2 regions of the Cellvibrio sp. genome follow, and region 2 is predicted to be linked to the other one. Evidence: predicted binding sites of a transcription regulator. Region 2 holds the regulator's gene; the other holds the start of a gene.

Region 1 (8,153 bases), on a different contig from region 2:
GCGACCTACTTCATTATGTTGCTGGCATTGGCAGGCTTGGGTGGAGGGAGATACCACAGCTTGGATTATTGGTTAAACCTTTATCTTGGCCGCAAATATCCTTTGTTAAAAAACATCTCGTTAAATAGATAATCCGGTGTGCAAAGTGATTATGGTGAGTGGTAAGCTGGCGCCCATTGCGCAAACTGGGATGCGCAATTCGCCTCAGCCCACAATGAGCAACCGGATGACCACAACCACCTCAACCGATGAAAGCGAACTGATTGCAAAACTGATTCACGGCGACGACCACGCATTCCGCCACGTAATAGCACTGCACCATTCGCTCATGTTGAATATTGCCCGCGCCATCGCCGGCGATATCTTTGCCGATGATGTTGTGCAAGAGGCCTGGGTTTCAGTGTATAAAAATATCGCCAATTTTGAACGGCGCTCCTCGCTAAAAACCTGGTTGCTTACCATTGTGAGCAATCAGGCAAAAGCGCGTTTACGCAAAGAATCACGACAAATATCACTGGACCAATTGGATGGAGAAACGCCAGGAAGCTATCTTGATGGCGCCAATTTCAAAGCAGATGGTCATTGGCAGCAGCCAACACCGAAATGGAATATTGAATCGCCCGATGCATTATTGGAACAGCAACAATTACAACACTGTATTAACCGCACGCTAAATCTCTTACCACCCGCACAAAAAGCGGCATTTATTTTACGTGACGTTGAACAACAATCGTTCGAGGATATTTGCAGCATCCTCTCCGTGAGTGCAGCCAATGTAAGAGTACTTGTGCACCGTGCCCGCCTCACACTCATGCAGGTAATTGACCGCTATCAGGAGACTGGTTCATGCTAAGTTGCAAACAAGTCGCCACCATCGCCAGCGATTATCTTGACAATAGCACCCCGCTTAAATGGCAAATACGCTTACATTTATTGATGTGCGCCAACTGCCGGCGTTTTGTTCGGCATCTTAAGATCACCCGTCAGGTAAGTGCACAAATGGCCACCGATAAACCGGTGGAAGATGTGGATATAATCTGGAAAAAGGTACAGCAGCGGGTCAAATAAGCTTCACAGCCAAATTAACCGTAAAGCTCGGCCAGCCTTTGCGCCCCCCGGACATGCCCTGTCCTGCGAACCGGCTCACGTTAGAAACACATGCACAGACGAAAATCACATCTATACTTCTGGCATAAAACCTGCTGAATCAACCTATTACATTCACACTGTCAATGCATTGACGAACAATTTAAGGGGTAAACCCACAATGGACCAACTACAGCAGCTCATTCGCCAGGCGGAACTACAGCAAAAAAATTTGGAGCTGGATTTAATATTCCGCAAGAACATGGATTTTTTCGAAAAAGCTGAGCCAAATATTTTTAATAAATATCGCAATTACACACCTACAGAATTGCAATTGATTTTTAACAGTGAAGGTTATATCAATCTCTACAATATTGGTGAAAATACGCACCCGGTTTATAGCAAGGATCCCTACGAGTTCTGCAAAGAGTATGTAGAAAAATATCAGGAGATGCCTACTTTTTACCGTGTCACAGCGCGAACCACGAAAGCCATAGACCCTGAAAATGATGCACATATCCACAACATGAATCCGCTAATCGAATTCATGAATAGCAAAGAGGAGAAACAAACAAGCTTTTTACCTCTAGAAGCAAAAACCCAATTTATGCTGGTACATGGCATTGGCATTGGTTATCACATACCCATGATATTAGAAAAAACTGACGTGCAGCATATGTGTATTATTGAACCTCACGAAGACAATTTTTATGCATCGCTACACACCGTCGATTGGCGAGCCATTTATGACTATTTTGATCGTGAATACAGCACATTCAATTTGATACTTGGCAAAACAGCTAACGACAGCTTTCATCTTATTCGCCAATATTTGAATCAAATAGGCCTATTCAACTCAGCAAAACCCTATGTTTTTGATCATTTGAGCAGCCCGGAGATGAGAGAATCGACCACTGTATTTTTTGAAAAGCTTCCAACAATGCTGGGAGCAATGGGATATTTTGATGATGAGCAAGTGAGCCTTTCACACACCGTGGCAAATTATTCTGAACAAAGAAATATCCTGCGCGACCACGTGCAACTCAATCATCAAACAATTAACCGTCCCGTATTCGTTGTTGCCAATGGCCCATCGCTCGATCACTGTGTTGAATTTTTACGCACACACCAACACGAAGTTATTATTTTTTCATGCGGCACTGCCCTGGGCTCACTGCGCAAGGCCGGAATAAAACCCGACTTTCACATTGAAATGGAGCGCACTCGCCCAGTCGTTGAGTGGATTGAAACGTCTACCACGCCAGAATATCGTGAAGACATTATTTGCCTTGGGCTTAACACCGTTCACCCAGACACCTACGCACTGTTTAAAACCACCGGCATGGGGATGAAAAGTAATGATGTAGGAACACACTTTATTTGCCAATACATTGGCGACAATGAATTCGTGGTGAATTTTGCATTATGCAATCCCACAGTAGGAAATACTGGCGTTGCTTATGCAGCAGCACTCGGCTTTAAAAATATTTACCTGGTTGGTCTGGATCTTGGTTTTGCCAGCGATGGAACCCATCACTCATCCTTGAGCAAACACTATGACGTTAAAGATGAGCATCAAGAAAGCCTCAACCTGTATAAAGCAGAAACCGCAGGCAATAAAAAATTTCCTGGCAACTTTGGCGGTGAAGTTACATCAACACCGGTTTACGCCCACTCTCGCATCAGCATTGAAACCTTACTCAGGCAGTATCCACACATTAATTGTTACAATACTAGCAATGGTGTTTATATTCGCGGAACAACACCAATATCTATTACCGACATCACAATTGAACCAAGCGAACCTATCGACAAAAAAGTATTTAGTTACGCCCTTTACGATAAATATTTCAACATCAAAGGATTAAGAAAAATTGAATCGATAGAAAAAATTGCAGAATATTTTAGACCTGCAATTGATTTTTGTGATGAGATGGAAAAGTTATTTTCTTACAGAGCCAAAAACCGTGCAGATGCATTTAAAATGCTGGCCAAACAACATAAACGCGCGTTACAAGTTGGCTTAAATAACAAAACACAATACGCCTACTCCATCATGAAAGGCAGCATCCATTCTTTTGACTTTGTATTAGCCAAATGCTTGTATAATGGAAAAAATCAGGAAGAAGGTGTTGAGATATTCAATAAAGGAGTGGAACACTATCAGCGTTTTATTGCTCAGGCAAAACAAAAAATTAAATCCAGCCTACTGAAAAAAGATGCAAGGTCACGCAATTTGTCGCAGAAGCTAAAACATTAAAAAAATACAAACAGTAAAACATACTGGACTTACTTCCTTTAAGTAAGTCCAGATTATGCTAACAATTTTTTAACCTTGATAAAAAATTCTGCTGACAACTTATTAAACTTGCCAGAAATTTCACTGTTTTTTGACGCCAAATCACTCGGATTCCCGATAACAGTTGCTATTACTCTTGCAAGATCTTGCACAAAACTATCGCGGTTAGCATAAACCGCTCTTTCAAGCAGCTCTATTTCTTCATAAAGATCCCAAAGTTTTGGATAACTGATCAACGGTATGGCAGGAATATTCATCGCAATAGAACAGACATTGGTATGAAAGCGCATCCCCATGACCAACTCACATCGCTGGTACAATGAAAAGATATGATCACATGCACTCCAGCCACAAGCGAAGGGGGCAACGACTATCCGATCACGGCATAAACGGTCATCCAGATAGGTCATAAACTCACCAATAGACAATACATCGCGAAAAATATGTGGAAATAAAATAATTCGCAAATCAGGATTGGCGGCAAGTGAAGACTCTAAAAAACGGGCATATTGCGTTAAGAATTCTTTCCAGGTAATACCGCCATCAACTCCTGCAGGAAAACGTAATGCCTCCATGTCAGAGGCAATATTAACCCCCCAAAAACGCCCTTCCGGCAAATAAGAGGCAGACTCAGATTTACCCTTATAAAAAAAGCCACCATCGGGAACAATGTCCACACCAGACCATAAATCATTTCGATCTGGATAGGCGAGTTTGAGATTTTTTAACGAGCCATCATTGCGGAATGAAATAAGGACATTAGGCTGACGAATACACTGCTCAAGAAAACCGGAAAATTTAGCAAGATTTTCTGGCTTGCAACCTTTGTGGATATCAAAACCCACACCAAAAAATACCACCGGTGTAGTGATGGACTGTAAGCGCTCATTAGTAATATTGATGGTGGTTGCAGTAGCAGACTCATCCAACCAAGGCTCAAAGAAGTTACCACCACCAACAATCACCAAATCATGCTGATTAGCCAGCGCAACAAAGTGCTCATCGAATGCCCAACGATGCTCGCCCGTATAAATACGATAACAATATCGGATCTCTAGTTCGGTATATATTGGCTTAACATTTAAAACTGACTCGAGGCGTGAGCGCATTCCCGAGTGATTGGCGTTGTCGCCAATATTGCCTGTAAAACTCGCAACATGAAGTACTTTCATTAAATTCACATATCCACAAACGTTTTTTGCTTATTGATTTCCCATAATTGTTCACTTTGCAAGATAGCAAAAAATTTTTTACTGCTGTCACCTTCACCAAAATGTTGAATTGGCTCCCTGGGCAAGCCCTCAACAGAAGCAATTGCATTTTTTATAGCAGCAAATTCAGAAAGACAATTAATCACACTGGGTAGATTGGCACGATTGGCTTGGCGTGTACCTATATTAATTGCAGGCACCCCATAGTAAGGAGCCTCCATTAATGCTGAGCTGGAGTTACCAATAATAAACTCCGCGTTTTTCAGTAATGTCAGAAAATAATCAAAACGCATTGAGGGGTATACTTTAAAACTTAATGTATTCTTTTCAATACGGCCATATTCATTGATGATTCGCTCACTACCGCTGTCGTTATTGGGATAAATGACAACATAGTTTTTTTCCGAATCAACAACAGCATTGACCAACTCATGAATTTGCCGTTCTACATCGTGCACTTCCGTAGTAACGGGATGATATAGAAGAATAGAATAGTTTTCGAAAGGAATACCGTACCAATTTTTTACTTCATCTAGACTAGGTAAATCAGGAGAAAATAAAGAATCCACATCAGGAGATCCTATAGGGTAAATATTTTTATCGATTTCCCCTAATTGTATTAGCCGCTGCTTGGCGCGCTCATTGGTCACAAAATGCAGGTGTGACAACTTGCTCACTGAATGACGGATTAGATCATCGATAGTACCTGAAACCTCACCACCCTCAATATGCGCCACCAAAATATTATTAAGGCTTCCAACAATAGCGCCGGCTAATGCCTCCACTCTATCGCCATGGACAACCAGCATATCCGGCTGGATTTCTTTAACGTAGTCAGATAAACCAGCAATCGTCTTAGCCAATACAGAGTCCATGGTATCGCTGTAATTTTGATTGATGTATTGATAAATATTTTTATAGCCGCGACGCTCAATTTCCCGACAGGTATAACCATATTTACGGAGCATGTGCATGCCGGTAACAAATATATGAGCCTCAAATTCTGTGGAATTTTGAAGAATATCAAGCAAGGAACGAATCTTACCAAAATCTGCACGGGTGCCCGAAAGGAATACAATGTTTTTACGCACGTGTTAAATGACTCCTTTGACAGGCACAAGACCCTCAACTTGACGATATGCGAGCAACTGATCCGCTTCTATATCTTCCACTGCCACTTTACCGATGACATCATCATAAAATTCAGCAAGTATTTCTCCGGTACCCGGGCGCTTGACCCACAGATTATCTTCAGTAAATTTCTCACCTTTGTTCACGGGCTTGATGGTAACCACCGTGGCATAGGCAAAATTGATGGTTGGCTGCTCTTCTTTAACAATACCTTTTCGACCACCGCGCATTTTGTGTAACAACGCAGAACCTTGTATTAGTTCACTCATTGCTTGAGGATCCATTGAGCACACAATGTCGGGCCCTTCGCGCGTCATGGAATCAGTAAAGTGTCGCTCCAGTAAATCTGCCCCTAAAGCAACAGCACCAAGACATGCATAATTTCCTAAGGTGTGATCAGACAAACCAACAACGGCATCTGGAAATTCCTGTTGCAGTTCACGCACCGCCTCCAAACGCACCAGCTCCGGTGGCGTGGGATAAATATTGGTACAGTGCATCAGCGCGTAGGGAATTTTGTATTCTCTAAAAATCGCCACCGCTTTGCGAATACTCTCTATGGTGTTCATACCGGTGCTGAGAATAATCGGTTTGCCTTTTTTAGCAATGTGCTTGATTAGCGGATAATTGTTACATTCACCCGAACCGATTTTATAAGCCTGAACATTCATCCGCTCAAGGCGTTCAACAGCTGCACGCGAAAATGGAGTACTAATGAAGATAGCGCCTTTTGACTGAACATATTCTTGCAGTGCAATTTCATCTGCTTCATTAAGCGCACACTCTTCCATAATGTTGTAAATCGGTTTATCCGCATTACCAGGCTTTATGCGCTTTGCCTCGCCAGCCATCTCGTCTTCAACAATATGGGTTTGGTGCTTAATGACTTCTGCACCCGCAGCAACGGCAGCATCTACCATTTGTTTGGCGACAGCCAGAGAACCATTGTGATTGATGCCGATTTCGGCAATCACTAATGGCGGATAATCTGGCCCCACTAAACGGCCACCAATATTTACAACATTATTTTTCATTCTGTACTGCCCTCTCACGCAAACGCTGCTCTGCAATAACCAAATCCGCTGGAGTATCAATATCAAGACTATCGAGATTCGACATAAGATACGGAATGATGTGGGTGCGTGGAATTTTTTCTTCACGCATAAAATCATCCACTTTAAAAATATAAATTGCTCCATTGGGCATGTAGAGCGATGGCAGATCCTGGCGACGAGTATACGATGTATGCTCTCCGGCTAAGGGGTGCAAAAACTCACTGCCGCCCACATAGGCTTTCATGTATTTATTACTGATTTCATAGACACTAATCAAACTATGGCAGGTGGGAAAATCACGAAACTCTGCCAAGGCTTCACCAATATGGGCTGCCGTACGCAATGGGGATGTGGGCTGCAATAACACAATAATATCTTTGCCTGCCGGTTTTATTCGGTGAATAAATTCGGCAATCACAGGATCGGTTGGAGACTCGTCGCGAGCGAGATGAGGGTCGCGCTTGAGGCGTTCTGCACCATAGTAATGAGCCACCGATAAAATCTGGTCATCATCTGAAGAAACATAAGTGGTATCAATCACTCCGGCTTCCTGAGCAGCCTGCAGTGTGTAAGCCAACAGCGGTTGATCGAGTAATGGCGCAATATTTTTTTGCGGAATGCCTTTTGATCCTCCGCGTGCAGGAACGAGCGCGAATACGTTTGGCATAGGAGTGTCCAACTTTTGACGTTTGCAATAGTAATTAGTTATATAGCAAAGGATCTGCCAAAGGTCACGGAATTGATCAAGATTAATTTGATTAATACGAAACGCTAACCCATCCACAATACTGTGGACGGGTTAACCATTAGCTACTTTTAGATGTAAAGGGGAGACGATCCAAAATACCGTCCAAAAAGTCACCGGTTGAATTTAGGCCGCGCACGATAGATTCCATTGCCTGGAACTGCGCCATCAATCGCGCACGATAGGCTTCACTGCGACGATTCAGTGTTTCTTCATCATCCTTAACATTACTAATATCTTTGTTGATATTTGCTTCACGTTCTTTAATCAAACCGGAGGTTTTAAGGTAGTCATTGATCATTGTGGTCATAGTGCCGGCAAACCCGCGGGAGAAGGTAATACTGCCGGAGGTAGTGCCTGGCTGAACTGTCATACTCAGACCTTCTGCTTTAGTGTTTAACGCAGGCAGCAGTACATTGCCATAACCGAACGCCACTTCACCATTCACCGTTCCGCCTACATTAGTACCCGTGGTACCAGCGCCAACGCTAATACCCAAATCAGCCATATCGGTACCAACAGTAGAAAACTCCACCTTGCTGGTGGAGCCATAAGCATCCGATGCAAATACCAACGCGCCTGCATCAAAACTGACTGCAAGAGTAGATTTAACGGCCTTGAGATTC
Region 2 (2,461 bases):
CGTGGTGGTGCGTTAAACGTTCTACTTTGCTGGTTACATACTCTCTCATGGAATCGGTAACTTCTACATGGCGACCGCTGATATTTATTTGCATAGATACTTCCTCTCGCTAGAAACAAAACGGTTGCGGCTGGCACAACCTCGCATTACATCCATGAATTTTTTTGATCCGAACTTTATTGGTACTACAACTAATACAATTAAATAGCTAAATAGTTTTGCGTTCATTCGACGGTGGAATATTGAGTGATTCACGGTATTTGGCGATGGTGCGGCGCGCCACTTGAATCCCCTGCTCGGCTAGCAGATCGGTAATCTTGCTATCGCTGAGCGGTTTTTTCGGGTTCTCGGCGCTCACCAATTTTTTGATGATTGCGCGAATCGCAGTTGATGAACATTCGCCGCCGCTGTCGGTGCTGACATGGCTGGAGAAAAAATATTTCAGTTCAAAAATACCCTGCGGGGTATGCATGTATTTTTGTGTGGTCACACGTGAAATTGTAGATTCGTGCATCTCCACAATTTCGGCGATATCGTGTAGCACCAGGGGTTTCATCGCCTCGGGGCCGTAATCCAAAAAGCCGCGCTGTTTTTCCACAATACAACTCGCCACTTTCAGCAGGGTTTCATTGCGGCTCTGCAAACTTTTCAAGAACCAGCGCGCTTCCTGCAAATTATCTTTAAGGAAGGTGTTGTCGGTGCTGGAGTCGGCGCGTTTCACCATGGAGGCGTAGTCGGAATTGATGCGCAGGCGCGGCGCAATATCCGGATTGAGTTCCACTATCCAGCGGCCATCACGCTTTTCAACGAATACATCAGGTACGACATATTCGGTATCGCCGTTGGCGATCATATCCCCCGGGCGGGGATTCAAACTTTGGATTAATGCCACTGCCTGGCTTAATTCAGCTTCTTTCAATTTGGTGCGGCGCATCAGCTGGCGATAATCGCGGCTGCCGAGCACTGGCAAATATTGCTTGGCAATTAATTTTGCCGATTCCAAAAACGGTGTTTTCGGATCAAATTGCTGTAGTTGCACTAACAGGCATTCAGATAGATTTTGACTGCATACACCGCAAGGGTCGAATTGTTGCAAGCGGTGCTGCACTGCTTCAACTTCGTCGAGTTCCAGTTCTTCAAAATCGCCGCGCATACCTTCAAAAATTTCTTCGATGGTGATGGACAGCATGCCGCTCGGTTCCACCGCATCGATAATTGCCATCGCCAGTACGCGGTCGCGATCCGACATGGGCGTCAGGTTTAACTGCCACATCAAATGGTCATAGAGCGAATCAGTTGCGGCGCGGCGACTTTCAAAATCATTGTCTTCGTTGTCGTAGTTGCTGGAGCTGCTGCTGGAGGACGATTGGTAAACATCATCCCAACTGGTATCGACCGGGAGGTCGCTGGGGATGGAATCGCTCCAGTCGCCGCTGTCAGCACTAAAGCCATCACCTTCGCCGTATACATCGCTATCGCCAAAACTTTCACTTTCACCTTCACCGAAGCTTTCACCGCCTTCGGAATAGCTATTGGTTTCGCTGTAGTTGTCGGCTGTGCTGGAGGAGAAATTTTCGCTCGCGGTAAAGTCGGTGCCGTGGTCAGTGCCAGCTTCAGCGGCTATCTCCAATTGGCGGGTGTAATCCGCTTTATCCAGTTCGCTCCCTTCGTAATCATTGGTGCTGCTGGGACTATCGAAGCTTTCTTCCACTTCCAGCATGGGGTTGGATTCAAGCGCTTCCTGTATTTCTTGCTGCAGGTCTAACGTCGATAATTGCAAGAGGCGGATGGCCTGTTGCAATTGCGGAGTCATGGTCAGCTGCTGACCGAGTTTGAGTTGGAGAGATTGCTTCATTATGTGAACGACAAACCCTTATAACGCAGGATGGAAAACATCAGATAGGTGGAGTTTAGTCAGGGTTTGGCGCGCAAGCAATAAGCTTAAGCAAGCTTTATGCCTAATGATCAAATAATGTTACTTGTCAAGTTGTTTGTGTGTTGCCTAAGGTGTTGCTGACGGGCGGTTGGTAACACCGGAGGTGACGGGTTTAGCCATCTTTACAGCCGGAAATGCTCGCCTAAATAGACTTCGCGTACCTTGCTGTTGCTGAGTACGGTTTCGGCATCGCCCTCGGCAATAATGTGCCCTTCGCTAACGATATAGGCGGTCTCACAGATATCGAGCGTTTCCCGCACGTTGTGGTCGGTTATCAGCACGCCGATACCACGGTCTTTAAGATGGCGCACAATTTCTTTGATGTCGTTGACTGAAATAGGGTCAACACCGGCAAAGGGCTCATCGAGAAGGATAAATTTAGGGTCGGTGGCCAGCGCACGGGCGATTTCTACCCGGCGGCGTTCACCGCCTGAAAGTGCCATCCCCAGGCTGTCGCGAATGTGGGTGATATGGAATTCATTAAGCAACGATTCGAGCTTTTCCTGGCGCTGGGTTCGATCCAGA

The links. Region 2 encodes sigma-54, which starts transcription at its own class of promoters, with help from an activator protein. Its sites were predicted from a motif close to TGGCACANNNNTTGCNNT; they were not measured.
Region 1: the regulator sigma-54 is predicted to act here: its motif matches at 1,189-1,206, upstream of ACWA6V_RS11560 (motility associated factor glycosyltransferase family protein).

What each region holds. Positions count from the first base shown of each region.
Region 1 is NZ_JBRFPI010000167.1:914-9,066, reverse strand. Features, by position in the region: partial or broken gene ACWA6V_RS11575 (HvfX family Cu-binding RiPP maturation protein) at 1-132, shown strand, start outside; gene ACWA6V_RS11570 (RNA polymerase sigma factor) at 227-853, shown strand; gene ACWA6V_RS11565 (zf-HC2 domain-containing protein) at 847-1,068, shown strand; gene ACWA6V_RS11560 (motility associated factor glycosyltransferase family protein) at 1,268-3,346, shown strand; gene ACWA6V_RS11555 (polysaccharide pyruvyl transferase family protein) at 3,400-4,557, opposite strand; gene neuC (UDP-N-acetylglucosamine 2-epimerase) at 4,563-5,687, opposite strand; gene ACWA6V_RS11545 (N-acetylneuraminate synthase family protein) at 5,691-6,647, opposite strand; gene ACWA6V_RS11540 (acylneuraminate cytidylyltransferase family protein) at 6,751-7,449, opposite strand; partial or broken gene fliD (flagellar filament capping protein FliD) at 7,589-8,153, opposite strand, start outside.
Region 2 is NZ_JBRFPI010000512.1:9-2,469, forward strand. Features, by position in the region: partial or broken gene ACWA6V_RS20515 (HPF/RaiA family ribosome-associated protein) at 1-94, opposite strand, end outside; gene ACWA6V_RS20520 (RNA polymerase factor sigma-54) at 209-1,855, opposite strand; partial or broken gene lptB (LPS export ABC transporter ATP-binding protein) at 2,059-2,461, opposite strand, start outside.